Regions from separate parts of the Sporomusa sp. 246TCP1 genome, predicted to be linked through region 1. Evidence: riboswitches for the same ligand, from Rfam matches in the RefSeq annotation. Region 1 holds a riboswitch; each other region holds the start of a gene.
The links. A riboswitch is a leader RNA that binds a small molecule or an ion and turns the genes downstream of it on or off. The one in region 1 is predicted to bind thiamine pyrophosphate.
Positions count from the first base shown of each region.

Region 2: it holds a riboswitch for thiamine pyrophosphate, as region 1 does, so the genes downstream of both, cytX (putative hydroxymethylpyrimidine transporter CytX) here and thiT (energy-coupled thiamine transporter ThiT) in region 1, are expected to answer to the same signal.
Region 3: it holds a riboswitch for thiamine pyrophosphate, as region 1 does, so the genes downstream of both, thiC (phosphomethylpyrimidine synthase ThiC) here and thiT (energy-coupled thiamine transporter ThiT) in region 1, are expected to answer to the same signal.

Region 1 is NZ_CM170492.1:2,428,760-2,438,728, reverse strand. Features, by position in the region: gene AC1ECB_RS11715 (NAD(P)/FAD-dependent oxidoreductase) at 122-1,375, shown strand; gene AC1ECB_RS11710 (ArsR/SmtB family transcription factor) at 1,472-1,834, shown strand; gene AC1ECB_RS11705 (heavy metal translocating P-type ATPase) at 2,229-4,667, shown strand; gene thiT (energy-coupled thiamine transporter ThiT) at 4,672-5,334, opposite strand; TPP riboswitch at 5,398-5,502, opposite strand; gene AC1ECB_RS11695 (thiamine diphosphokinase) at 5,573-6,292, opposite strand; gene AC1ECB_RS11690 (uracil-xanthine permease family protein) at 6,516-8,237, shown strand; gene AC1ECB_RS11685 (SiaB family protein kinase) at 8,439-8,993, shown strand; gene AC1ECB_RS11680 (DUF1987 domain-containing protein) at 9,003-9,410, shown strand; gene AC1ECB_RS11675 (SpoIIE family protein phosphatase) at 9,400-9,969, shown strand, end outside.
Region 2 is NZ_CM170492.1:4,152,073-4,162,041, reverse strand. Features, by position in the region: gene AC1ECB_RS19655 (tetratricopeptide repeat protein) at 1-1,123, shown strand, start outside; gene AC1ECB_RS19650 (class I SAM-dependent methyltransferase) at 1,338-1,970, shown strand; gene AC1ECB_RS19645 (autotransporter outer membrane beta-barrel domain-containing protein) at 1,993-3,636, shown strand; TPP riboswitch at 3,763-3,874, shown strand; gene cytX (putative hydroxymethylpyrimidine transporter CytX) at 3,940-5,154, shown strand; gene thiM (hydroxyethylthiazole kinase) at 5,133-5,945, shown strand; gene thiE (thiamine phosphate synthase) at 5,938-6,567, shown strand; gene AC1ECB_RS19625 (CCA tRNA nucleotidyltransferase) at 6,693-7,886, shown strand; gene AC1ECB_RS19620 (ABC transporter ATP-binding protein) at 7,969-9,714, shown strand; gene AC1ECB_RS19615 (PAS domain-containing protein) at 9,818-9,969, shown strand, end outside.
Region 3 is NZ_CM170492.1:330,367-340,335, forward strand. Features, by position in the region: gene AC1ECB_RS01595 (FAD-dependent oxidoreductase) at 1-829, shown strand, start outside; gene AC1ECB_RS01600 (hypothetical protein) at 1,035-1,451, opposite strand; gene AC1ECB_RS01605 (hypothetical protein) at 1,811-3,052, opposite strand; gene AC1ECB_RS01610 (ADP-ribosylglycohydrolase family protein) at 3,529-4,305, shown strand; gene thiC (phosphomethylpyrimidine synthase ThiC) at 4,411-5,709, opposite strand; TPP riboswitch at 5,781-5,881, opposite strand; gene pyc (pyruvate carboxylase) at 5,899-9,348, opposite strand; gene thiW (energy coupling factor transporter S component ThiW) at 9,612-9,969, shown strand, end outside.

The sequences.
Region 1 (9,969 bases):
AGAAATTCTATTTAATGTATTATGTCAATTATTTAGACGTTAAAGTTTAAGAGTAAATTATAGAGGGAACTAAATCAGGGACATTAAATTGCTAATTCTAGCCTAGGGGGGTATCAGGCAAATGGGCCAATTGGTTAAAAAAACGCATATTATTATTATCGGAGCAGGTTTTGGCGGTATCCAGGCCGCAAAATTATTAGCGAATACGGCTGCACAGATTACTATAATCGATAAGCATAATTATCATTTATTTCAGCCATTATTGTACCAGGTAGCTACTGCCGGTTTGTCCGAAAAAGACATAGCCTGTCCGATTCGGACAATTTTTCGTGATCAAAAAAATATAGAGTTTCATATGGATGAGGTTATAGATATAGATCTAGCTGATAACCGGGTTATTACAATTACGGGACATCAGATTCCTTTTGATTACTTGGTAGTTGCTACTGGCAGTACAAATAACTTTTTTGGAATGGAATCCTTAGAAAAGAATGCTTTATGTGTGAAAACACTTGGCCAATCGGTTGCTACCCGGGACCACATCATAAAAATGTTCGAATTGGCTGCCCATGAGCCGGATCTGGAAAAACGCCATTCGCTGCTTACCTTTGTCGTAGTAGGTGGTGGTCCTACTGGTGTTGAATGTGCGGGGGCGTTGTCCGAACTCATTCATTTTGTATTGGCTAAAGAATACCATAATCTGAATTTCAAAGAAGTACGTATCATGCTTGTTGAGGCTTCGGACGCGTTGTTGCCGGTTATGCCTTTGGAGTTGCAAGAGGCCACTGCCGAAATATTACTTCGCAAGCATATAGAAGTACGGTTACTTGTACAAGTTAGCGGTTTTGACGGTAATACATTATTACTAAAAGGCGGGGAAGTAATTCCCACCCATACAGTTATTTGGGCTGCGGGTGTATGCGCCACTAAACTGCTGGATAACCTCAAACAAGAACAGGACCGCGCCCATCGTGTCGTTGTGAATGAATATTTGCATATCCAGAATAAAGCTGAAGTTTTTATTATTGGTGATGCAGCGCACTTTGAACAGGATAATTCGCCGCTGCCGATGGTTGCACCAGTTGCTATTCAGCAGGCCGGAGTTGTTGCCCAAAATATTATTAGTCTGATGAATGGCCGTCCACTGCAGAAATTTGTTTACAGACCTGTCGGTACTATGGCCACAATTGGCCGTAACGCCGCGGTTGTTAATATTGGCAAATTTAAGTCCCAAGGTTTTATTGCCTGGATAATTTGGTCTTTAATGCATATGCTGCGTTTAGTCCATTTCCGGAATCGCACAGTGGTGTTTATGAAATGGATCTGGGAATATCTAACATATGATCGTGTCGAACATGTAATAAACCGGGATTGATAATGGGAGATTACTATTATATATATGAATATTTAATCATATAAAGGTACAGCCTACGGGTAAGGAGCCGTGGTAACACTATTTTTGAGGTGACATATGAAAAACATACTATGTGATATGTGTGAGGAAACTTGCGAACATCCGGAGACGATTTGCTGGGCAAAAGAGGAGATGCTGGCGGAACCTACAGTACAGCAGTTGGCTGAAATATTTAAGATTTTAGGCGATAGTACCCGGATTAAAATATTACATCTCTTAACCCTTAGGGAAATGTGCGTTTGCGATATTGCTAAGACACTAGCAATGGGGCAGTCGGCCATATCTCACCAGCTTAGAGTGTTGCGCGCCGCCAGACTGGTCAAGTTCCGCAAGGATGGTAAAGTGGCTTGGTATTCATTGGATGACGAGCATGTAGTGGGTCTGATGTGCCAAGGGTTAGAGCATATCAACCACACCTAGAACTATAAAGTGGCTTGGAATCTGCAGATTCAAGCAAGAACAAAACAGAGCAAAACTTGAGTAGTATTATACATCAGGTTTTGCTCTTGTTTTTATCTACCTTCTTGTTTGATGTTTACGTTATCAATTTGCCATCACCATCAAGTCCTGCCCGTAAGCCGCCTAAAGACGGTGTCTGGAAAGCAATGCTACAGATAGATATTTGGCAAAAGCCATTGGCATACTAATAGGTAGAAAAGTGTCAACATATCACACTCGTAATATGCTATCGTTGCGTACATGCAATCCCGGACTTGACAAGAAGGCATGTAATCATTTATTATGATACATATGAACATATAATCATATAATTACAAAAAATTAAGTAACCAGCATACAAGGAGGGATAATGATTATGAAAACTCAGACCGAAGCATGTCATTGTGGATGCTGCTACAGTTCGCGTGATGTTGTCGCCTCGACGGCTGAGGCAGCAGCCGCTATAGATAGTACCAATTTGATGAATAGTACTTTTAGTATTGACGGGCTGGATTGCGCCGACTGCGCGGCTAAACTGGAGAAAGGCATCCGCAAACTGCCGGGCGTGCAGGAGGCCCAAGTAAATTTTGCGGCGGCCAAGCTAAAAGTAGTGTATGATAAGACACTTTTAGAGGTGGCCCAGATTACCAAAACCGTAAGCGGCTTTGGCTATAGTGCGGCGATACTGCAGGTTGCCCAGGACGCGCCGGGATATCATACGTCGGTGCTTAGGATTGCGGGAATGGACTGCGCTGACTGCGCCGCTAAACTGGAGAAAAAGATTACCGCTTTAGCCGGGGTCCGGTCAGCCACAGTAAATTTTGGCGCCGGCAAATTGATGGTCGAGCATGCTCTGACCGATTCCAAGATTATCAAAGCTGTACAGCAGGCGGGTTATCAGGCGGTCAGTGACGGGCCGGCTGCCCGGCTTGGCGCTCAGCCGGTCGGTGCATGGTGGCGCAAGCCGCGAACGATGGCTACGAGTATTTCCGGGGTCGCTTTGCTGGCCGCCATCCTGTTGGATTGGGTCGGGATGAGTGAAGATATTATTATTCCACTCTATTTTGCGGCTATAGCTGTCGGCGGGTATCATGTGGCAAAGAGTGGTCTATATGGTCTTAAAAGCCTGACTATGGATACCAATTTCCTTATGACCATTGCAGTCGTTGGCGCAGTAGCCATCGGGGAATGGAGTGAGGGTGCAACCGTTGTGTTCCTGTTTTCGCTGGGCAATGCCCTGCAGGCCTATACGTTGGATAAAACCAGGGAATCTATTCGCTCCTTGATGGACTTAGCGCCGCGGGAAGCGCTGGTGCGGCGGGATGGTCAGGAACTGCGGCTGTCAGTGGCAGAAATTGTGGTTGGCGATGTCATTATCGTCAAACCGGGCGAGCGCATTGCTATGGATGGTAATGTTGTGAACGGCATTTCTACCGTTAATCAGGCACCGATTACCGGCGAGTCCATGCCGGTGGAAAAACAGGTCGGTGATCTGGTGTATGCCGGAACAGTCAATGAACAGGGTGCTTTAGAAATCGCTGTCACCAAACTGACCGCCGACTCGACACTGGCTAAAATCATGCACATGGTGGAAGAGGCGCAGGCGGACAAGGCACCTATGCAGCAGTTTGTTGATATTTTTGCCAAATACTATACACCGGCCGTTATTCTGGCGTCGTTAGGTTTGATGTTCATTCCGTCGCTTGTGTTCAATCAATCCTTTGATCTTTGGTTTTACCGGGCATTAGTGTTGCTGGTCATCTCTTGTCCGTGCGCACTGGTCATTTCCACACCAGTATCGATTGTATCCGCTATCGGCAATGCTTCGCGGCGCGGGGTGTTGATTAAGGGTGGGGCATATTTAGAACAGATGGGGCGCATTCAGGCAGTGGCCTTTGACAAAACTGGGACGCTGACCATTGGTAAACCGATGGTGACCGATGTGATGCCGTTAACCGGTATAGCCAAAGAAGAACTGTTACTGTTGGCCGCGGCGGTCGAAAGGTGGTCAGAGCACCCGCTGGCCCAGGCGATTGTTGCCAAAGCTGGTAATGCACCTTTAAAGTCAGTAATCAAATTTAAGGCACTCATTGGCCGGGGAGCCCAGGCCAATGTAGACGATCAGACGGTGTATGTCGGCAATCGCCGCTTATTTGAAGAAATCGGGCACGCCTTGGCGAGCTACGAAGAGCAGTTGATTCAGTTGGAACAGCAAGGCAAGACTGTGATGCTGGTCGGTACAAAGCAGCAAGTACTGGGTGCCATTGCTGTCGCTGATACATTGCGGGAAAATAGTATGAAGGCGCTTGCCGCGCTACAGGCCGCCGGAGTGAAAAATATGGCGATGCTGACTGGTGATAACAAGCGGGTGGCAGCAGCTATTGCTGATAAATTAAATATAGATGCTTTTTATAGCGAACTGCTGCCGGAAGACAAAGTGTCGGCTTTAAAACAATTGGCTCATAAGTATGGCAGCGTAGCCATGGTGGGGGACGGCGTCAACGACGCTCCTGCCATGGCTACAGCCACTGTGGGTATTGCTATGGGGGTGGCCGGATCAGATACGGCGCTGGAAACAGCCGATATTGCGCTCATGTCCGATGATCTGAGCAAACTGGCCTATGTTATGAAGCTCAGTCGCAAGACGGTGGCAATTATCAAGCAGAATGTTACCTTTTCTTTGGTGATAAAATTATTGTTTGTGCTGGGCACTTTCGCTGGTTTCGTCAATTTGTGGCTGGCAGTGTTAGCCGACACCGGCGCTTCGCTTTTGGTAACACTAAACGGTATGCGCCTGGCGCGGGAAATAAAGTAAGTAGTTAAATTTGGTTCTCTTTAAATTTGTTGCTGACTTGTCTCTGTCGTCTAATGGTCATTTCAATTCGTTCAATTGGCAGCATTCGCATGATAATTACGCAAACAATGCATTCCACACTTAGATAGCTTGCGTTAAATAGGAATGAATATAGATATGGCGATACCCCCGGCGGCGCATAGCTGGTAAAAAACACGATACCGGAAAGATAATGGAATATAAACCGGCCAATAATACCAACGACAGTTCCCAACAGATACTGGTCTTTGAAATACCCTGCTAAGCCTAAAGCCATAAAGGGTAACGGGTAATCAAATAACACCTGTATCGGATGCAAGACATAGGGATCTTGGATCAAATTAATCAAACCATATAAAAACCCGGTGAGATACCCGACCTCGGGACCGTAAAAAAACGCCATAAGGAGTATAGGAATCATACTGCCGAGAGTTAGGCTGCCCCCCTGAGGCATATTGTATAGTTTAAATGCGTGCAGAATGGCGGCCAGAGCAAGTGCAAGTCCGATATGAGCCATCATCCGGGCGTTGAATGTAACCTTCTTCATCCGCAGCAACGCTACGACTAACAAAATGACTCCCCCTAGAGTCAATAGCGTAGCCGGGCTTGCGGCAATCGTTGCTATGTTGTCTACCAAGTTGCTTTTCATACCTTTACCTTCCATTGAATTAGTATAAGCCGCAGTCTCTTTGTAGGACTGCGGCTTTTTCCTGTTACTTGCAAGTCGCTTCCCTACGCTGGTATTACCCAGATCAGGTTAAGGGTTAATGAAATACTGATTTCATCTCTCAGCCCGGAGGCACCCCTAGCATATTTGGTATTTTATTCCATAATAACACTGTTTTATTAACACAGCAAGTAATTTATAAGTTTTGTAACTTTTGTTCTTATTTTTCACGCTTCCATTGTAAATAAACTCCCAATAAGCCTTTATCCACTGACACAGATGCTTCCTGGCAATCGCCTAACGGTTGATTACTAATTGCGTAAGGCAGGTTGCGTTGGAGTTCGGCTTTTTGTAAAGGCCAGCGTACACCGTCAATCGTAACACCTAAACAGCAGTTTGATAGGGAAATCAAAGATATGATATCAGGTATTATCTCAGCTTTTATCATTACTGTATCTTGGTCTGATAAAAAAAACAAGACTTCAGATTCATCAGCGGCAATACCTTTGACGCCCAATGTTTCCCAACCGGCTAATGTTTGTATGTTGCTAAAAGCATGGTCAAACCGTCCTCCCCATACACCGGAGACAACCGCGGTAGTCGTACCATACATTTCTTTCGCTCTAAGCATAGCAAGCTGAAGATCGGTATAATCCTTATCTTCAGGATATATCTCAACAGGAACATTCAGACTCTTCCCCCAAGCCCATGCTTCCGGGCTGGCGCTGTCGCCATCACCGATAATTCGTGCCGGTGTTATACCAGTTTGCTGACAAATATGGATACCACTATCAATACACCATACGGGGAAACCTTTTGCTATTTTTTGAAACCATTTTTTTTCTGGCGGTCTCCCGCCTGCAGTCATCATCAGCGTTACCTTTGGCAGTGGTTTTCTAAATGTAAGCTCAGCTTGCGGTAGTTTTAAACTATGCACCATTTTTTACACCTGTCCAATTTCCAATTCTTCAGATTGTTTACTTCACCCTCTTTGCCTTATAATCCTTCTTTACCCTAAAAGGGCACTGGTAAAAATGACATTCCAGATAATTAGGCAACAGCCATGAAAAGGATTTATTATAGCTTTGTGGAATTTTCTAATAGCAAGGTAGAGATTTTTATTTAATTTATTTTTTCTTTATTTTAAGAGGAGTGTGGACATATTGCCGGAAGACAAGCCCAAAAAACCAGCGAATTTAGTGTATGGAGTAGAAGATAGCATGCCATTAAGATCATTTATTCCTTTGGTCTTACAGCAAATTATTATGTTGTCGGTTGATTTGATATTTCCGGTGCTCATTGTTTCGGCTATTGGAGGTACAACCGAATTGGCGCAAAGCGTTGTCAGCCTGATGATGGTTGCCATGGGAATTGGCACACTGATGCAGGCATGCCATAAAGGGCCGCTTGGTTCCGGATATTTTTGTGCACAGGAAACTGGTGCGCCTTACTTTCCTGCTTCTGTAATGGCAGTGAAGGCCGGTGGTTTTCCACTGATGTTTGGTATGACCATAGTAGCTGGCCTATCTCAGATATTGATGAGTCGGGTGCTACATAAAATGCGTGTTCTGTTTCCGGTGGAAATTACTGGTCTGATTGTTACAATGATGGCTGTTTCTTTTATCAATTACAGTATTCCGAGTTTTGTCGGTCTGGATAGAAACGAGGGAGTAAGCGTTGCTGCCACAGTTGGGATATCCTGTTTGACACTGGCTGTAATCATCATGATGCATGTGTGGGGTACGGCTAGGATGCGTGAGTATTCTATCCTCGGCGGAATTTTGGTTGGTTATGTGATTTCGTATTACACGGGAGTTCTTACTGAAGCCCATCTAACCAAATTTGTGGAAGCTCCATTTTTTGCCTTCCCGGACATGGGCCATGTCGGCTGGTCATTCGATACCTCTTTGCTGGCTCCATTCTTGGTAGCTGCATTTTGTTCCAGCATCAAAACTATCGCTAATATTTCTACTTGTCAAAAAGTTAATGATGTTAATTGGCAACGGATGGATATTCGAACGGTGAGTAAGGGGCTCTTTTCGGAGGGCTGTAGTTCGATAATAAGCGGGCTTTTAGGTACTATGGGTCAAACCACCAGCTCTGGCAGTGTCGGATTGTCTGTAGCTACCGGAGCCACCAGTCGGCGTATTTCCTACGGCGTAGGCACAATGTTCATCTTGCTTGCCTTTTTACCCAAAATTGCCGCATTATTTGCTATTATGCCCAAGCCAGTAATGGGCGTCATTTTGCTAATCGAGATCAGTTTTGTGCTACCGACTGGAATGCAAATATGTTCTTCACGGATGCTGGATGCCAGAAAAATATTTGTTATCGGTTTGTCCTTTGCCTTCGGTATGGCGATCGAAATTATTCCTGATTTTTACACGACTTTGCCGGAATGGCTACAGCCTTTGTTCAAGACGAGCATGGCTATGGCTTCAATTATGGCAATTTTCCTGAGTTTAATTTTTCGAATTGGTATTGATAAGCACCGAATTCTGGAATTGGAACAGGGCACCATGTCTTCCAGCACTGTGTTTGATTTTATGGAAATCAGCGGGGAAACTTGGGGCGCGCGAAGCGAAATCATTAAACGGGCCGCATTCGCGATCAATGAATTTGTCGAGTCAGCTAACGAACTTGGCCTAGCTAATGGAAAAATAAAAGTGGACGTCAGTTTTGAGGAGTTTAATCTTGATGTAGATATATATTATGATGGAATATTGATGGATTTTCCTGTGGTACGTCCTACAGAAACTGAACTAATGGAAGATGAGTCCGCATTTATCAGGCTCTCCGGTTTTCTTATGAGAAAGTACGCCGATAAAATGAAATCGGAAATGAGTAATGGACGTTGCCATATACAATTCCATTTTGATCACTAACAACCTAATATCGTCTTTAGAAACTTGAAGGAGTTTTTTGTATTTGTAGGGAAGTTTATAGGGAATGATGTAGCTGTCATTCACAAGTACAGATCTGAATAATAGAAGTATTATGTTTAAGGGAATGAGAATTTAAATTGAACTACAGCAAAGAAAACGTAAAGTAGATGATAGAATGTATTCTTTGGAGGAGTGCAAGCGATGGAAAATAATTTCGATAATTTGATTGAATTGCAGAAGGTTTTGCAGAACTATGGAGTGCTAATTACATTTTCCGGCCGGTTTACCCAGGAGGTTATTGAGGAATTGGGAGATGCCGTAAAAAGGTATTTAGAGACGGATGCTACTTCACTTAATGATACTTATAATGTTTTTTCGGTATTTATTGAACAGACACAAAATATTAAAAATTATAGTGTGAAAAAAGCCAGTTCGCCCTTAGGCGAACAAATTGCCAATTCTGGGGTTGTGGTCATTGGCAAATCGAATATGGGATATTTTGTATCTTCAGGTAATCTGGTTGCAACCCAGGATGTCAAGCCTCTTATCGATCAATTGGAAGAGATCAAGCAGCGGGATAAAACCGGACTTAGAAAAATGTACAAGGAGCAGTTGAAGAAAGAACTGCCGGAAGGCAGTACCACTGCTGGGTTAGGACTAATTGACATGGCGCGAAAAGCTTGTCAACCTTTAACCTATTCAATTGTCCAAGTGGATGAAAAGGTCCACTTTTTTTCATTACAGGTTAGGGTTTAGGAGGAAAGTATGGACGGCTTAATTATTGAACAAACAAAATCTACTCCTAAAGTAGTGCTTGATCCCCAGAATGCAAAATTATCTATTGAGGGACAGTCTTATCCGGAAAATGCTTTTAAATTTTATGAGCCAATTTTTTCCTGGCTGGATAAATATTTGGACCAGTTGCAGCAAGATGTCGTGTTAGAGATATATTTTCATATGCCGTATATTAATACCAGCAGTTCAAAATGCATGATGATGCTCTTTGAAAAATTGGAGGAAGCCCATGAGGCGGGAAAAAAGGTAACCATCCGTTGGTACTATGATCAGGAAAATGAAATTGCTTTGGAATGTGCTGAAGAGTTTAAAGAGGATTTAGGTCTGCCTTTTGAAATTATACCTCTTAATGACGAGGGGATAAGTAATGGAAAATGATGAGGACAATTCTTTAAAGGGCAAGAACTTCGATTTGATGTACGATCGTGGGACCATAAAAGTAATAATTTGTGCTTGTTGCATCATAATATTGGCAGTAGTATTTACTGGCGGCATCAGCTATGTTATAACCCGTAATGCCATGGTAGATAAGTTAAAAAATAGGGATATGCTTTATATTGTGCAGTCTATGTCGGAAAAAATCGACGGGAGAATAGAACGGGCTCAAGAGACCTCCTTACTTTTGGCTGATGACCCGACGGTGCTTGCGTGGGTTGTGAGCGGGGGCAAGGATGAAGCAGCCGGCGAGATAGTTAAAACAAAAATTACCGATATTGGGAAGAACTACGATTATGTCAAGGCATTTGTGGCTAGCACCGTCACCAATCAATATTGGGAAGATAATAAGGTGGTTAAGCTTTTATCTAAAACAAGCTATAATGATAAATGGTTTTATAAGGCCCTGAAATCTGGCAAGAAAATAGAACTAAATATTGATTATGACAGTATCCATAATGAAACATTTATATTTTTTAACACCCTAGTAGGAGATGTACGA
Region 2 (9,969 bases), 1.7 Mb from region 1:
TTTTTTAAAGCATATTGAGATATATGGTAGTTATGATGGCGATGGTTGGGATTATATCGGTAAGGACTATGTTTTCAGAGCGGAAAGTCACGAGAAAAAAGAAGTTTCTATGGGTAACAAACGGAAATATACCTACTATCGCACTGTAATACTAGATAATCCGGAAAATATAACCCTGAAAAACATGAGTCTCAGCAATAACTATACTGATAACCAATGGAACAATTTTATTAAAACGGCACAGGTTGCTTATGATGTTAAGATAGATAAAAACGATTCAGTAGTAACCATATCAAATAAGCAGAGACTAACAATCAAACAGATAATTCTAGAGGTGGAGACAGATTTTCAAAGGAGTTACAAAGTTTATGGGGATAACTTGAATGGAACTATTCTTAAGAGCGGTGAAATATATAACCTGCAGCTTGAAAATGTTAAAATTCCAGGTACTAAAATTGATTTTGGCAGTAGTCCAATCTCTGCACCGACTATCACAATTAAGATTAATAATAGTGATGATCGTCCTCTTACTATAGCCCAAAATGAAAATTCCTTTGCGGCTATTCAGTGGTATGAGAAAGGGGTGGCCTATTTAGACGCGACGGATTGGGATAAGGCCGTCGCAGCTTTAAATAAAGCGATTGAATTAGGGACCTCCAATATATGGGCTTATATTGATTGTGGGAATATTTATGCGTATAAAGGGTTAGGCGATGAACGTCAATATAATGTTGCCTTAACTTATTACAATAGAGCCATTCAATTAGATCCGCAGTTTGCAGAGGCCTATGAAGGGCGTGGGACTGTTTATTATCGCCAAGGTAAATTTGACTTAGCATTAGCCGACTGTAATAAAGCGCTTCAATTAAAACCACAGAATGCAAGTACTTATTGTGTTCGGTCGGGGATTTACCAAATGCAAGGTCAAGCAAACTTAGCTGCAACTGATCTGCAAAAATATTATGAAGTGGCATTGGAAGAATGTAATAAAGCGCTTCAATTAAATTCGCAGGATGCTTATACTTATCAGCAGCGTGGAACTTTGTATGAATGTCAAAGGGACAGGTCCATTGACACACAAAATAGCCAAGGCGCAGATTTACCACATCATGCTACGAGGTAATAGCGGAAAAATATTCAGAGAAGAAGACAAGTCAAAAATGCTTTACACTGGAAGATAAATGTGTGAAGCTCAGTTGTGTCAAAGGACCTGTCCCCATGACAGGATGTTCAATTTTTTGCAGGAGTTTTATATTTTATGGTAAATAGTTCTATCTTAGCAGGGGGTTTATAGATATTCTTGCGTTTCCTGGAAATGATTGGGGGTATATGGTAAGTTGCAAGATAAAACAAAGCTGACAATTGATGCATATAATAAAAACTTTGCTGGTTATGCTGATAAATTTATGGATTATAGGCCATATGCTCAGCGCGTTATCGAGTTTGCGGATTTATTAGAAGATGATTTTAAAGTATTGGATATTGGTTGTGGGCCTGGAAATGTGGCTAAACAATTATGTGCCTTAAAGAGATTAGAGATTACTGGCATTGATTTCTCTTCTGAAATGATAGCAATAGCTAGAGTCAGTGTTCCAGAGGGAATTTTTCAGCTTCAGGACTGTCGCAAAGCAAGCTTTTTGTCAGAATATTTTGATGCAGTAGTACTTTCCTTTAGTATTGTTCATTTGGAGGATGACGAGGCGAAGGAAGTATTAGCTAATGCCGTAAAATGGCTCAGGAGTGATGGTTATCTTTATGTAAGCTTTATGGAAGGAAAGCAGGCTGGCTTTGAGACGACCAGTTTTTCTTTACAGCCGCTATATTTTAATTATTTTCAAGAAGCTAAAATCGATGCTATTCTAAAAGTGAATGGAATCGATTGCTTTCATAGTGTACGGCAAAATTATTTAGAGCCAGATGGGAGTAGCACTACAGATGTTTTCCTGTTTGGGAAAAAACAGCAGAGATAGATTTTGGTGAAAGGAGCTGACTATGTTAATGCACGCGAATAAAAGTAGTTTCATAAATTGGCAGAAACAATTCGCGACCACCGTTATCAGTGTAGCAATATTGCTGTTTAGCATCACACCAGTTGCTGCCGAGTCCCAGCAGGTTATGGACTGGAATAGTGCGCTCGCTGCAATTGATGCCCAGATTCAGGCCCAAGGAACCAGCCCGGCGCAGACTGTGAGTGGCCAGAGTGCAGTGAACATTGTTCCTGGTGTTACTGATGCTTTGTTAGAACAAAAAAGACAAATTTTGCTAGTTGCGGGTTTTACTAATTTTTCCAGAAAAAATTACTATAGTAATTTTTATTCGTTTACAAGTACGCCAGGTATTACTGATACAGCGGTTCGGATTGTGGAAACTGAGCAAGACATGAAATTAGTCCGCAGGGGCAATCATCTGAAATCAGATGAGATTACCCAGGGTTATTTAGGCGCATGGTGGTCAGATAAATACTATTCTGTGGCAGATTCACGCAATGCACAGGCGATATTGGCTGGCTGGGGTTCTGATTTACAGGATATTTATGTAATTTCCGTACCAAAGGGAACTGAGCTTATTGCCGGTACCGCAGCGCCAATGGCTGCTGGCAGTGAATATCGCAGTGGGGGAGCGTATCAGTATTGGAAACGTAGCGGTCAACCGGAAAATACAATGTCCTGGCTGGTATATGCTTTGTATGCGCCTAATTATCTATCAGGTTATAGTGCGGCAATTACCAATGGGCAAAACCTAAGCCGGGGGATTATTGACGATTTAGACCTGCATATGTATGAGCTGCGTAATTCTCAGGTCGTAGCAGGTAAAGAAAATAATACTATTTGGGTAAGTCCTTTTGGCAATGATACAAGCTACAGGAATGGTTCTGGATCCAACTATCATGCTCAGACGAAAGGCATGCAGTTGGGCTGGGAAAAACTAGTTAATGGGGCTGTTGTTGGGGAAAAGAATAAAATGTATGTTGGTTTCATTGCTGGACATGGAGAAACTAATCAAAGGAATACGGCAAGTAATGTGAAGAATGAGATAACAGGAAATTATGGTGGCCTCTATTCCGTAATCAGGATGCCAGTGGAGGCCGGCCATTCCGGTTATTTTAATGCAGTCTTACTATATGGCAACCTGGATTTTACCAACAATGTGCCAGGTTATTATGGGTATGGTCTTAAACAGCAGTATTCGGGACGGCTATTTGTTACTTCGCTGGAGCATGGTGTGACTTTTCAACAGCAACATGGTCTGGTACTGGAACCACAGGTGCAATTATCGTATATTGGTATTCATCAGAGAGACTTTACCGATAATGTGGGAGCAAATGTGTCGTTAAAAAAAGGTGATTCTGTACAAGGGCGGCTGGGCCTGCAACTGCGCAAGGCGGTAATGCAAAGTAACGGAACAGTAATGACTACCTCGCTCGGGGTACATTATATTCATGAGTTTAAGAGTGATAATGCAGCCGATATTTCGGGTGAGCAAAGCCAAAACAGACTTGGAAGCAATATGTACCAAATTAATTTGGGGTTAAAGGCTGGTTTAAGTGGCAATTTATATCTAGACGGACAATTCAGCAAGCTATTTGGTGATAAGCGTGGTTGTCAGGGAAATCTGTCCTTAAAAGGATATTGGTAAGAGTCGAACGTGCTTTGCACCTGTTTACTAGACAGTATTTTATCATTTGTAATAATTTGTTAGTAAATTGCTTGTAGATAGTTGAAAATGGTGATTAGATATGTTACGATGAGCCTAAAAGAATATTGACATTTCAAGGGGTGCTGGAAAGGCCGGCTGAGATATAGATCTAATAAAATCTATGACCCTTTAACCTGATCTGGATAATGCCAGCGTAGGGATGATGGTATAGAGTGTTTTGTACTTTAAGCGCATCCTTGTGGGTGTGCTTTTTATTTTTTATAAAAAGGAGTGTTATATTGAATGTCGAATGAAAATAGTACATTAGGGTTTAATCATTACTTGTTTTTGTGGTTTGGTGCGGCTGTATCTATTGCTGAGATTCTAACAGGCGGACTCTTGGCTCCACTTGGTTTTTACAATGGCGTAGCAGCTATTGTGACTGGCCATGTGGTCGGAACTGGTATTTTAGTGTTGGGTGGGGTAATTGGTACTCAGGAGCGGATACCGGCGCTGGTATCAACTCGGATTTCTTTTGGCGAATATGGGTCTTATTTATTTTCAGTGTTAAATGTTTTGCAATTGGTTGGGTGGACGGCAGTTATGATTATTGCGGCTGCCCGCTCAGCGAACGAGATTGGTAAGCTGCTCTGGGGATTGGACCAGCTTTCTGTATGGACAATTAGCATTGGTGGCTTAGTCCTCATATGGATTGTACTTGGCCGGGAAGGTGGCCTGAAAAAAGCCAATATGGTGGCTGTTTTCCTTTTGCTTGGTATCACCATCGTGTTAAGTACTGTTGTATTTAAAAATAGCGCTGCGTTAACTGCGCCACCTGCCGGGGGCCTGTCTTTCGGCCAGGCCGTAGAATTAAGTGTTATTATGCCGCTTTCCTGGCTGCCCTTGATTGCGGATTATACACGCTTTGCCAAAAACAAAAAAAGTGCCGCCTGGGGGAGTGGCTTGGGTTACTTTGCTGGCAGCTGCTGGATGTATATTATTGGACTGGGAGCTGCCATAGCTGCTGGCAATGCAGAACCTTCGTCCATGATGCTGGCTGCTAATCTTGGGCTGGCTGCACTAGGAATTGTAGTCTTGGCAACGGTAACAACTACTTTTTTGGATGCCTATTCCGCAGGTGTGAGTTTTGCAAATATGTTTCCTAAACTCAATGAGAAACGGGTAGCTTTAGTTATGACGGTGATTGGCACAATAGCTGCTTTGTGGTTTAATATTGAGCAGTATGAGAATTTCCTCCTGGCTATTGGCTCTGTTTTTGCACCCTTATTTGCCGTTTTGTTGACAGAGTATTTTATTATAAAAAATCGCAAGGTTCAAGCTAAAATACTAATTAACTGGGGAGCGCTACTTATTTGGGCGCTAGGAGTAGGCCTGTACTATCAGTTTATTAAGCTGGACTTTGTGCTGGGCGCTACCATACCAGTAATGATAATAACAGCGTTACTATATAAAGTAACATGGGGGGTTACGAAACAATGGAAATACTGCAAAAAATAGCAGATAGCCTCTTAACCTTGAAGACTAAGAAACCACTGGTGCATCATTTAACTAATTACGTTACGGTAAATGATTGTGCCAATATAACCCTGGCGATTGGTGCTTCGCCAGTTATGGCTGATGATATTGAGGAAGTAGAAGAAATGGTGTCATTTGCGGCTGCCTTGGTAATAAATATTGGAACGTTGAATTCCCGGAGTATTGAATCCATGGTAGCTGCCGGCAAAAAAGCCAGGGAGAAAAAAATCCCCATTATTTTTGACCCAGTGGGGGTGGGCGCTACCGCTCTTCGTACAGCTACGGCTAAGAGAATTATTCAGGAGGTTTGTCCTACGGTGATTCGTGGCAATATGTCGGAGCTGAAAATGATTGCCGGCGTTGCTGCAGATATCAAGGGTGTTGATTCTGTTGCTGATGAGGTAGACGGAGAAAAGGTGGCGCGGCAGCTTTCGCAAAAACTGGGCTGCGTAATTGCTATTACTGGTAAGCAGGATATTATTGCCGGCGGGGAACGGGTGTGTCGTATTGATAATGGACATGCTATCTTGTCGCAGGTAACAGGTACAGGTTGTATGGCCACTTCTTTGATTGCTTGTTACTGTGGCGCAACAGACGATTGGTTTACCGGCGCAGTTGCCGGTGTGATGACCATGGGCTTAGCTGGTGAGTTGGCGCACCAATCATTACAGGTGGGAGAAGGTATTGGAACCTTCCGGGTTCGCTTGTTTGATGCAGTATGGTCGTTGACGCCGGAAGTCATAAGGAAAGGTGGTAGAATTACGAATGGATAAAAGGAATTGTAACTATTCTTTATACTTAGTAACAGACAGAGGTTTACTTGGCGATAAAGATCTTGCGAAAACTGTGGAACAAGCGATTCAGGGTGGCGTTACGGTGGTACAGGTAAGAGAGAAGAATCTGTCCTCAGCAGAATTTTATCAAGTGGCTTTAGTGATAAAAGGTGTTACGGAAAAATATGGTGTGCCGCTGATTGTGAATGATCGGGCAGATATTGCGTTGGCGGTAGATGCGGCTGGGCTTCATATTGGACAGGAAGATCTACCTGTGGCAGTGGCAAGGAAAATGTTAGGGCCTGATAAGATTATTGGTGTATCTGCGGCAACGCTGGCAGAAGCTTTGCTGGCGCAAGAACAAGGTGCTGACTATCTTGGTGTCGGAGCCGTATTCCCTACAAATACTAAGGATGATGCCGATAGTGTCAGTTTGGCAGAATTGGAAGCTATAAAAGCTAAGGTAAAGATTCCCATTGTTGCTATTGGCGGAATTAATGGAAGTAATATCCGTGATGTCATGAATACAGGTGTAGATGGGGTGGCAGTGGTATCAGTCATTGTTGCTGCAGCAGATCCTAAGGCAGCGACTTGTAAGCTTTACCAATTGATGAAGCAATAGAACAAGGTAAACTTGCACCTGGTAACGAAATGACAATCATACAAACCCCAGGCTCCAGAACTGGAGCCTGGGGTTTGTATGTATTGAGTATTAAATGAAAAATATAATCAGGGGGGACGATCCTGGTGAATAGTAATGTCGTAACAGAGCGAACTTTTGCGGAAATCATTCTGGCGAATGGGGGACGCCTTTATAGAGTGGGTGGCTGTGTTCGTGATATGGTGAGAGGAATTGCGCCGAAAGATATTGATTTCTGTGTAGTTGGCATGGTTAAGAAAAACTTTAAAAAACTCTTCCCTGAAGCCGATGAATGTGGCAAATCGTTTCCGGTTTTTCGGCTGGTTATTGATGGCAGACCATGTGAAGTTGCCTTTGCCAGAACGGAGCGAAAGGTCGGCAGCGGCTATAAAGGTTTCAAGATTGCATCAAACCCCAAAATAACTATTGAAGAAGATTTATTTCGGCGTGATACAACTGTAAATTCCATTGCTGTGGATAGTTTGACTGGCGAAGTGATTGATCCTTTCCATGGAATCCGGGATATCAAGAACAAGATACTTCGTGCCACTAGCCAGCATTTTGTTGATGATCCCATACGTGCCCTGCGGCTTGCAGGACAAGCGGCGCGCTTAGATTTCGCCATTGATGCTGAGACACTGATTCTTGCAAGTGTCGCTGCTGATGAACTTGGCGGCGAACCTATTGAACGGGTGCTTGCCGAATTGACAAAGGTCTTGAATGACGCCCCGGCCCCGGCACGCTTTTTTAAGGTTTTGGTTCAGAGCAATTTATTGCCGTGTGTGTTTGAAGAAATAGCGGACTTACCCCCAGACCAATTTGCTATTGCAATGGATCGCCTGGATTCGGTGGCCAAAGCTACGTCAAGTCCAAAGCTACGGTTTGTCAGTTTGAGCCTTGTAATGGACCACCAAAGTATATACCACTGGAATAGCCGCATGACGTTGCCTGGTGACTGGCTTAATGCGTCTGTAACTGCCGGTAAAATCATAACATTGCTGGAGGTCCCTGACCCGGAAAAAATTGTAGCCGCAATTGATACTTTGCGGCGTGGTTCACTGACTGTAGCGGAATTTGATATTATTTCACAGGCAATAAACTTACATATCCCGGCTTTGAGCCCGTTTAAGGCACTCCTGAATCTAGTGCAGGATGTTGTCCCTGCCGAATTAAAAGGCAAAGATATTGGTGAATGGCTGAGGCAAAAACGTAGTAAGGTCATTACCGAGGTTTGGGAAAAAATGATGTTAGATAATGGAAGAAAAAGTGGCAGCATAGGTTTTGATGGAGATAAAGAATAGTGTCAGCTTACCTGTTGGTGGTGTATAATTAGGAGAAACAACTTGTCTGTTCTTTTATTATCCATAGGGAGAGGTGTTGCTGATGTCTATTCTTGCTGGTTTTTTGCACTATTATAAGCCATATCGGCGGCTTTTTTACATTGATATGGCTTGTGCTATTGTTGTTTCAGTCATTGATCTGGTTTTTCCGCAGGTGCTCAATTACCTGACAAAAAATTTATTAATTACGCAAACGATGGAATTTATTTCCATTATTGGCTATGTCGGTGCGGGAATGATGCTTTTATACGGCCTCCGTTATGCCTGTCAATATTACATTACGACTTGGGGACATGTAATGGGTGCGAGGATGGAAAGCGATATGCGGCAAGATCTGTTTGATCATCTGCAGCGACTTTCTTTTTCTTATTATGATAAGAACAATACCGGCGAGATGATGTCTAAACTGGTGTCTGATCTATTTGACATCTCTGAATTAGCTCACCACGGTCCGGAGAATATTTTTATCTCTTGTCTCAAACTGATTGGTTCCTTTGTTTTGTTGCTGATGATTAATATACCGATGACGCTAATCTTATTTAGCATCGCGGTGAGTATGACTATTTTCAGCTACTACAAGAACAAACGCATGAAAATACTTTTTATGGAAAACCGCAAACGGATTGCCACTGTCAATGCCCTCGTGCAGGATAGCCTTGCCGGTATTCGCGTGATTAAATCTTTTGCCAATGAAGAGATCGAACAAAAAAAATTTCGCCGCGGCAATCTCGAATTTCTCGAATCGAAAGAAAGCGTGTACAAAATCATGGGGAGTTTTTATGCCGGTAACGGATTATTGGAAGGGTTGCTGTATGTAGTGGTACTGGTAAGTGGCGGCTATTTTATCGGAAAAGGTCAGTTAGCGGCCACTGACCTGGCGGTTTATGCACTTTATATCGCTATTTTCATCAATCCACTGGATGTGTTGCTCAACTTTACTGAGCAATTTCAAAAAGGCTATGCCGGGTTTAAACGGTTCGCGGAGGTGTTGCAAACACAGCCGGAAATAGTGGACAAGGAAGCGGCCATTCCCCTTACCAACGTAAAAGGGTGCATCAAGTACTGCCATGTTTCTTTTGCTTATGAAGGGAACAATGATGTACTTAATCAGGTTGATTTTACGGTTGAAGCTGGAAAAACTATTGCGCTTGTTGGTCCGTCCGGTGGTGGAAAAACAACAATCTGTTCCTTGCTGCCACGTTTCTATGATGTGACAGCAGGCGCGATTTTGATTGATGGGCAGGATGTGCGTGACCTTACGCTTACCTCTTTGCGTAATGCCATCGGCATTGTACAGCAGGATGTGTATTTATTTGCCGGCAGCATATGGGATAATATTGCTTACGGGCGGCCGGACGCGACCAAAGAAGAGGTTATCTCAGCTGCGCATAAAGCTAATATTCACGATTTTATTGCTAGCCTGGAAGAGGGTTATGATACCTATGTTGGTGAGCGGGGCATTCGTCTGTCCGGCGGTCAAAAGCAGCGTATTGCGATTGCCCGTGTGTTCCTAAAAAATCCGCCGATTTTGATTTTGGACGAAGCGACTTCAGCTCTTGATAACGAGAGCGAACGACATATTCAAGCTGCCTTGGAAGAACTGGCCAAGCAGAGGACAACAATTATTATCGCTCATCGCCTAAGTACCATTCGTCATGCGGACGAAATCATCGTAATTAACGACGGGCAGATACAAGAGTGCGGCAACCATCAAACGCTGCTGGCTCATAAGGGTCTGTACGCTAAGTACTACAACATGCAGTTTGATGGCTTAGAGATAATCGATTAGGGAGAGGAAAGCAGGAAAATAAGGGCTGATGGCGAAAAATAATAATATGTACCAAATATAAACTATTATGGGAAATGCTTGCATAATGACGGAGGTGTGCCGTATGAAACTCAGCGAGCTGAATCAGGCAAAAATAGCGAAACCAACGTCTCTAGTTATGCCTGTTAACCAGCTAGAGGCACAAAGTGATCAAACATGGGAGGAACGTTTCCGTAAATATTGCGATACGATGATAGATGGATTATTACTGCTGCA
Region 3 (9,969 bases), 2.1 Mb from region 1:
GGCAAAATACAAGCTTGAACAGGTTAAAAATCCCAAGAATGTCCTTGTTATCGGCGGCGGGATCGCCGGTCTGGAAACAGCAGTTGTTGCCGCTAAACGTGGTCATAAGGTCACCCTTTGCGAGAAGGATGACGCATTCGGCGGACAGTGGAACCTCGCAGCAATCCCACCGGGCAAGACTCAATTCAATGCCATCGTGAATTGGCGAGTACACGAACTCAAGAAGATGGATAATGTGAAGCTTGAATTGAACAAAGTGGTAACACCTGAATATGTGAAGGAACTCAAACCAGATATCGCTGTAGTGGCAACCGGAAGCGTCCCAATTATGCTCCCCATCCCGGGGTATGATAAAGATAATGTAACCGATGTCGCTGATACGCTGACCGGCAAAACCAAGATCGGGCAAAATGTTGCCGTTATCGGTGGAGGCGCCTGTGGCGTAGAAACAGCTAACTATCTCCTCGACCAGGGTAAAAAGGTAATGGTAGTCGAAATGCTTCCAGAGATTGCTCGTGATGAAAAATTTGCCCGTAAGGTCTTTATACTGGAAACTCTCGCAAAAAAAGGCGCGAAAGTTTTCACTTCATCACAGGTTAAGAAGATTACCGAAGACAATCAGCTCATCATCCACAAAAATGGCAAAGATGAAAGCCTCGGAAATTTTGATACCTTTGTAATGGCAGTAGGTGTCAAGTCTGAAAACAAAATTACTAAATATATTAAGGACATAGTACCGGCGGTATACGAAGTCGGTGATTCATATGCAAACACTGCAAACGGTTTTTCTGCTATTCAACATGGTGCCCTGATTGGGCGAATGCTATAGTCATTCTCATTTACTCCATGGGGGGTGTCGCAAAACTACTTTTTAGTAGTTAGCGACACTTCCTTGTTTCCTTAACTTTAGCCAGATCGTCTTTAAAGCTTCCAGCCTTCTCAAAGCGCGGGAAAATGACCCAGCGGCCTGTATCCAATGCATATAACCGAATTTAGTCCCGCTTTCAGCAGTCAAAGGAACAGGAATAACATTATCACTGGAAAGCTTCACATCTTGTTGTTTTCCGGCAGCAGCATAAACGGCAAATATGGCTTTTTAATAGCAAAGACCAGCTGGTTATAGGGCTTACTGCTGCCAAGTTGTTCACTAAACGTAATGTTGCCAAACCGTTTGGCTGAAATTCCCTAGCAGTAGAAAACTGAGGCGGAATTACCCATTTCCTGCTGCTGCGTAAAATGCAGCCGTATTCCTCCCCCTCCATTGCGCTGACCTTTATGCACTTTACATCATCACTGCTAAATTTCGCAGCAAATACTATAGAAGTTAAACAAAGAAAAGAGCTAGTGCTAGCATAAATATCCGGTTCTTTACTTTCATAAGCTTTCTTCCAATACAAGTATCCGTTTTTTGCCAACATTAAATTACCATAGTTTAACTTTCCTGTAAACATACAAAAATCCTGCCAATTTTTAAAAATTTGGCAGGATTTTTCGTTGCGATATTGAATAAATTAGATTGCCTTAGCTTTAATTACGCAGTTTAAGTTATGCTCAAAAATTATTTTATCAGCGTTTATGCAAAAAATGTGCCACTGATTCAGGTAGTATCTGATCAGGTCCGTAGGCTCTCGGAAACTTAGTCCCATATAATGGGATTTTAAGGGTATTGAGTAGCAAAATCAGAAGTAAATTGCCAAAAACAAGGGATGAGGAAAGGGAGTTTCAAAAGAGAGCATAGCAAACAGACCTAGCCAAATCCTAAAAAAACTAGGCCTAAGGGTGTAGAGATGTAGTGTTAAGCACTTATGGACTAAGCGGTTACAGGAAAGACTTCCGCCGACCATTCAGAAATGAGGGGACGCATATCGATGTTAAGGTGTTTTACCCAGGCATCTATATGTAAACACATGGCAGTGGAATAAGCCCGGAAATACCAATTGCATGAATTACGGGTTTTGGTCTTTCGTTCCAGGAAATAATCCTCTTTCAGGCGTTTAAAACAGCGTTCCGAGGCGGTACGTCGTCGATAACGGGCTTTAAACAAAGCAGAACCGCTAGGGACACGGGTGAAAAACCGGAGGTTATCTTGTTCGCGGGTGTAAAAAACCCGGCCGTAAGGAGAATCTGAACAGGGTGAATCACAAGAAACCTTCCAGGTTTTACGAGTCAAGGGACAACGCCATTTATGACGCTGGCGGTCCTTGCAAAAACCATGGTAGGCCATGATGTGCTTGGCAGGACAAATCGGAATGCCTTCCTTAGAAAACGAGATTCTATCTTGATGGGAACAATTTCCTTCATTACGAGTATTGAGGTCAATGAAAGCAGCAATATCATACCGATGAAGCAAATTGTAAATGGCGTAGGCATCATGAGCCGAGTCAAGTAGACATTGGGTCACTTTAAAATCCGGATTCAATTGAATGAAATCAAAAAAGGAATAAACAAAAGCAAGACTATCATGCCGGTAGGCCTTGAAAAAATTGAGATACACAGGCAAATCATAAGGACTGTCGGCAGCGGTAAAGGCGTACAAAGTACGACCGAAATAATATTCTTCGCGATAACTATCCCAGCCCCAAGAAGAATCCGGGTCCGAGAATTTGCGGGGACAACGGCACTTAAAGACGCCGTTTTTTCTGCAATTACAAATCAACTTGCCGTAACGGCTAGCGCCCGTGCGGACAGAGGACCCGTCCCCGGCGATTCTCAGAGCAGAGATGTCTCCCAAGATGCCGTGTTTTGCAGAGGGGACTACAAAACACTCTTTAAAAATCTTTTGGAAGAGGTCCTGCGGACGCGAATGAAAATCAGGAGGGTGTTCGAGATAGCGGTCGATCAATCGCTTGACGACGCCAGGTTTTTTAAGTGGTGACTTTTCTCCTTTTTTCTTACCCTTCTTGGGTTTTCGCCGGGGCCTGCGGACTATGTTGGCAAGATGTGTCGAAGAAGACAGCCACAGGCGCTTGATAAAATCATAGAAAGTACCAACCCCCGGAACATCATCCGGTAGAAACCCGCTGAGGACCGCAAAAATGGGCGTCGAACGCATGGAATTGACCCAGTGTCAATGGAGCGTTCATGGAGTAATTCCATAAGCAGTAAAGAGCGGAACATATCGGTCGGGTCGCGTGCAATGGGACCGAAAGATTTGGAATAGCGATGAGCGACAATTTCCGTGACTCTTGATAAATCGCTGCACCAAATACTGGCTAGGGCTTTTTGTTGGAGCAAAACCGGCTCTAAAAAACCACGTTTTAAGTAGTGGATTTGCAATTGTTCTTTCAGAAAATCCTGAAATTGTTGATGAGAACGAGTCATTTTCAACAAAAAAATCACCACCATCAGAGAAGGTAGGCTAATAAGTGCTTCCATCGCGATTATTGGGGTGATTCTGATTTGTCAAGTATTATTATTAAAATGTATATTTCGGTGGAGGAAAATACAAAAAGACCAAGGCTAACTGCCTTGATCCATATAATATCTCGGGTTTCCGAGAGCGTACGGTCCGTATTGGGGGGAAAATCAATGATCGGTTCAATTGCCGGAGATATTATTGGCTCAGTTTACGAGTGGAACAATCGAAAGGACAAGAAATTTCCGTTATTTCAAGCGGCATCTGTTTTTACAGATGATACGGTACTAACTTGTGCAGTAGCAGATAGTTTATTATCCGGAAAATCCTATGTTGAGAAGTTTAAAGAGCACTATAGTCTGTACCCAACAGTAGGATATGGGCCGAAGTTTGCAGCTTGGGCTCGATCAAATAGTACTGATTCGTACAATAGTTGGGGAAACGGCTCGGCTATGCGCGTTAGTCCTATCGGTTTTGCTTTTAATAATTTGGCAGAGGTTATGGGGGAGGCGGAAAAATCAGCGGCAGTAACCCATAATCACCCTGAAGGTATTAAAGGAGCCCAGGCAACAGCAGCAGCTATTTATTTAGCGAGAAACAACAGTTCGAAGAACGAAATAAAAGAATTTATTATCAAGCAGTTTGATTATGATCTTCACCAAAAGATTAGTGATATTCGTCCTAATTATGGTTTTGATGTGTCCTGTCAGGGATCAGTTCCGATTGCTATTATAGCCTTTTTAGAGGCCAGGGATTATGAAGACGCTTTAAGAAATGCTATTTCTGTAGGCGGGGATAGTGATACAATTGCCTGTATAGCAGGGGGAATTGCGCAAGCCTTTTTTGGTATTCCTGATGACATCCGCGAGATGGCTATCAAGAAGCTTGATGAAAGATTAAGGGCAATTGTAGTAGCATTTGAGAAAAAATATATGAATAGAGAAGCTTAAGCGGAGGGTTGACTCAGAACCTGAACCTTGGCTTAAGCTGCAAAAAAGCTCTGTACCTGCTAAATGCAGAATACAGAGCTTTTGAGGTAATTAGTGTACACTAACTTATAAAATACTCAAGTCATCCCCGTTGAGTATTTTTTTCATATTCTTCATAGGGCACATTTTACCGCACATGGTACAGGTATCTTCACATTCAGGTACAGATTCTTCCCGATACTTTCTGGCCTTTTCCGGGTCAATCGATAATTCAATCATGCGGGAGAAGTCTACATCGGCCCGGGCGGCACTCATTTGATTATCCCAGTCGCGGGCACCAGGAATTCCTTTGGCAATGTCGGCGGCGTGAGCAGCAATGCGGGCAGCGATGATGCCTTCTTTCATATCATCAAGATTGGGCAAGCGAAGATGCTCAGCCGGAGTAACATAACAGAGGAAGTCTGCGCCATTTGCCGCAGCAATGGCACCACCAATCGCGCTGGTAATATGGTCATAACCGGGGGCGACATCGGTGACTAGTGGTCCTAACACATAGAAGGGAGCACCATGGCATAAACGTTTTTCTAATTGCATGTTAGCAGCAATTTCATTAATTGCCATATGGCCGGGGCCTTCGATCATGATTTGCACATTTCTGGCCCAGGCGCGTTTGGTTAGTTCGCCAAGGGTAATGAGTTCTTCAATTTGGGCAGCGTCAGTAGAGTCATTAATCGAACCAGGACGACAGGCATCCCCCAAGCTGATAGTCACATCATACTTTTCACAGATGTCCAGCAGTCTGTCGTAATATTCATAGAAGGGGTTTTCCTGCTTGTTTAATTCCATCCAGGCAAAAAGAAGTGAACCTCCCCGGGAAACAATGTTGGTGAGACGCTTATTTTTTTTCACCCGTTCGGCTGTTTGGCGGTTCATACCACAGTGAATGGTCATAAAATCCACACCGTCTTTAGCATGACGTTCAACAACCGAGAAAAATTCATCGACGGTGATGTCCTTTAGCTCCTTATCAAGCATGCCGACGGCATCATACATAGGTACAGTGCCGATCATGATGGGGGATATTTCAATCAATTTGCGCCGAAATTCCTGAGTTTTACCGTAACAGCTCAAATCCATAATCGCTTCCGCTTTGAGGTCAATGGCTTTTTTTACTTTTTCTAATTCAAGTTCAAGGTTGCAGCAGTCTTTGGAAACTCCAAGGTTGACGTTGATTTTGGTGCGTAGTTTTTCCCCAACCCCTTTGGGACTAAGACTAGTATGCTGCTTATTGGCAGGAATAGCAACACGGCCATTTGCTACTAGTTGGCGTAATAGCTCAATATCGATATTTTCCTCCTGAGCTACGATACGCATTTGTTCGGTAATAATGCCTCTTTTCGCGGCATCCATTTGTGTAGTATACATATTTTTCCCCTTCCTCTATGAGTGTATTTTTAGTTATAGCAGAGGGGGAGAAAACGTGGGCAAGCTTCTTTTAGTTTGGTATAAAGCTTTCCTACGGTGGTATTAACCACATCAGGTTCGAGGGTTGGAATTGAATTCCTCTCAGCCACATCTGGCACCCCTAGCTATAACTATGACAGGAACTACGCTTTATGCTTCTGCTATCTTCACGAGTTCGATTAATAAATCGCCTGTTTCTACAGAATCCTGAGGTTTTACATAAAGCTCTTTAACTACACCATCAAATGGAGATTGTATCGTTGTTTCCATTTTCATGGCTTCAGTAACAAGTAAGTATTCGCCTTTTTTAACAGGATCTCCTCTTTTCACCATAATTTTAATTACTTTTCCGGTCATAGAAGCACCAAGCTGGCCAGGATTGTCCCTTTCCGCTTTTATTTTCGTAGTCGTAATGGCTTTGAAGCTTCGATCCTTAACAATAACTTCGCGTGGTAAGCCGTTAAGCTCAAAGTTGACAATCCGCGTGCCGTCAGGAAGTGGTTCTTCTATAGATATAAACTTAATTACAAGTGTTTTACCTTCCTCAATATCGACTTGGAGTTCCTCGCGTGGGAGTAAGCCATGGAAAAAGGTTGGGGTATCTAACATCGACACATCACCATAGATTGCAGTCAATTTAACCCAATCTAAGAATACTTTGGGGTAGAGGGAGTAAGCAAGCACATCCTTTTCGGTTACCGGGCGAGTCAGAACATCGGATAGTTTATTACGGATTTGGTCAAAGTTGGTATCTTCCAGTAGTTCACCAGGACGTTTGGTTAAGGGCGCTTTACCCTTCAGTATAATGCGCTGCAGTTCTTGGGGGAATCCCTGGTATGGCTGGCCAATCTGCCCGGAGAAGAATTCCACGACAGAGTTAGGGAAGTCTAAACTATCACCGGTTTTGTAAATGTCGTCTTCTGTCAGGTTATTTTCAACCATGAACAGGGCCATGTCGCCAACGATTTTGGATGAAGGAGTTACTTTGATAAGATCGCCAAACATGTCATTAACTTGACGATATACTTCTTTGACGCGATCCCACTGGCTTTCTAGCCCTAGCGATTTGGCTTGCTGCTTGAGGTTGCTATATTGACCACCAGGCATCTCATGCTGATAAACCTCGGGGTTAGGGAAAAGGAGACTGCTTTCAAAATCTTTATAATGGGTGCGAACATCTTCCCAGTAGTGGGATAATTTATTTAAGCTGTCAATATTCACGTGGGGTTGCCTGTCATGGCCCTGTAAGGCGTAGTATAAGCTGTTACTGCTGGGTTGGGATGACATGCCGGCTAACGAGGAGATGGCAGTATCTACAATGTCTACACCGGCATCAATGGCCCGGGCGTATGTGTAAATTCCGTTACCGCTGGTGTCATGCATATGCAAGTGGATAGGCAGGTCTACAGCCTCTTTAAGGGCCGAAATCAGCCTGTAGGCGGCCTCAGGTTTTAATAATCCAGCCATATCTTTGATGGCCAAAATATGCGCGCCGGCTTGTTCAACTTCTTTTGCCATATTTACATAATATTTCAGGTCATACTTAGAGCGCGACGGGTCCAGAATATCGCCTGCATAGCACAAGGCAACCTCTGCGACCTTGCCGGACTGGCGTACTGCATCGATGGAAACGATCATGGCATCAAGCCAGTTTAAACTGTCGAAAATACGGAATACGTCGATACCTGCTGACGCCGCTTGGGCAACAAACGCGCGAATTACGTTATCCGGATAACTGGTGTAACCAACTGCATTGGAAGCACGGAATAGCATTTGGAATAAGATATTGGGGGCCTGGGCTCGCAAGGCCTCCAGACGCTTCCAGGGGTCTTCATTTAAAAACCGGTAGGCTACATCAAAAGTAGCTCCGCCCCACATTTCCAGAGAAAATAAATTAGGCAGCATATGGGCAGTAGGGGCAATAATGTTGAGCATATCATGGGTTCGCATCCGGGTAGCCAAGAGTGATTGATGGGCATCCCGCAGCGTAGTGTCTGTCAATAGAACCTCTTTTTGATCTTTAATCCAGGATACCAGACCTTGCGGTCCCTGGCTGTCCAGGATTTGTTTGGTGCCGTTAGTAAGAGGCGCATCAGGGGCGTGTAACCGGCGGGGGGGTGGGAAACTTGGTTTGGGACGTTTGGCAATTCCAGGGAACCCATTTACCGTGGTTTCGGCCAGATAGGTAAGCAGCTTAGTACCTCTGTCCTGGGGTGGTGAAAATATAAACAATTCTGGCGATGTATCAATAAAGGTAGTATAATAATGACCGCTTAAAAAGTCCGCATGGTTAACAACATTGTAAAGAAAGGGTATATTGGTTTTTATCCCGCGAATCCGGAATTCACTAAGACAGCGTTTCATTTTGGCAATAGCGCTTTTGTGACTGAGGCCCCAGGTAGAGACCTTAACCAGCAGTGAATCGTAATAAGGAGTAATCACTGAGCCAGTGTAAGCATTGCCGGCGTCAAGCCGCACGCCAAAGCCGCCACCGCTGCGGTAGGCTGCTATTTTTCCGGTATCAGGCATGAACTGATTTGCTGGGTCTTCGGTGGTTACCCGGCATTGGATGGCATGACCATTACAGGTAATATAGTCTTGACTGGGAATACCGATGTCGTCACCGCTTAGGCTGGCGCCGTCGGCGATATGTAGCTGGGCTTGAACAATATCAATACCTGTAATCATTTCACTAATTGTATGCTCTACCTGGACGCGGGGGTTTACTTCAATAAAGTAAAACTTCTGATCAGGTGTTACTAAAAACTCTACTGTACCGGCACTGATATAGCCAACTGCTTTCATCAGTTTGACGGCAGCGGCGCAAATTTCCTGCCGCAATTTTTCTGGCAGGGAGATACTAGGCGCGATTTCAATTACTTTTTGGTGACGGCGTTGCACAGAACAATCTCTTTCATATAAATGGATGACATCACCATGTTGGTCTCCCAGGATTTGAACTTCGATATGCTTGGGGTTTTCAATCAACTGTTCAAGATAGATTTGATCGTCGCCAAATGAGGCTTTAGCTTCTGATTTGGCACGTAAATAGGAATCTTCGAGGGAATCGGCTGAACGAACGATGCGCATGCCGCGACCGCCGCCGCCTGATATTGCCTTAATAATGAATGGATAGCCGTATTGTTCAGCAAAATCCTTGACTTCTTCTATACTATGGACTGAACCGTTACTTCCTGGTATGACAGGCAGACCTGCGGCAACTGCCTGGGTGCGGGCATTAATTTTGTCACCAAACATGGCTAAATGTTCAATATTTGGGCCAATGAAGGTAATGCCTTCTTCTTTGCAGCGTATGGCTAGATTAATGTTTTCAGACAAAAAACCATAACCGGGGTGGATGGCATCTACCTTTCGATTTTTGGCTATGCGCAGTATGGATTCAATATCCAGGTAAGCGTCAACAGGGCTTTTATCTTCACCTATCAGGTAGGCCTCATCAGCTCGATAGCGGTGCAACGAGAATATATCTTCTTTAGAATAAATAGCAATTGTACGTATTTCCAGTTCATTGCAAGCTCGCATAACCCGAATAGCAATTTCGCCACGATTGGCGACAAGCACCGTTTGGATTTTTTTCATCGTAATTCTCCTCCTAAAACAAGGTATAAGTACATTGTAAACAAACAACTGTAATTGCTAATTTACCACTGATTTACAAAAAACACAAGATATAATAAGAATTTAATCTTTCGTTTTTCATGTTAAGGTATTTAGCAGGATGTACTGTTGCCAGTGACGAAGATGTAACTGTAAAATTGTCGAGGTAATAGGGCGGAGCATTGCTGGGCGTATTACCTTAATTAAATGATATATGCTATATATATTGAAAGGAAGTCCAATATATGAATAGTAGAAAACTGGCTTATACAGCTATATTTATGGCTGTGGGTGTACTATCCGCCCACTTAGTCTATATTCCGGTTGGCATTGCTAAGTGCTTTCCTTTGCAACATGTTATCAATATACTGCTTGCAGTGCTGTTAGGAACACGCTACTCGGTTAGTGCTGCATTTGGAATATCCTTATTACGCAATATTTTAGGAACAGGATCATTATTGGCCTTCCCCGGGAGTATGGTTGGCGCAGCACTAGCTGGTTTAGTTTATAAGAAAACTAATAGTATCTGGGGTGCGATTATTGGCGAGGTGATTGGTACCGGGTTCTTTGGGGCCTTACTGGCTTATCCTGTGGCGAAATATT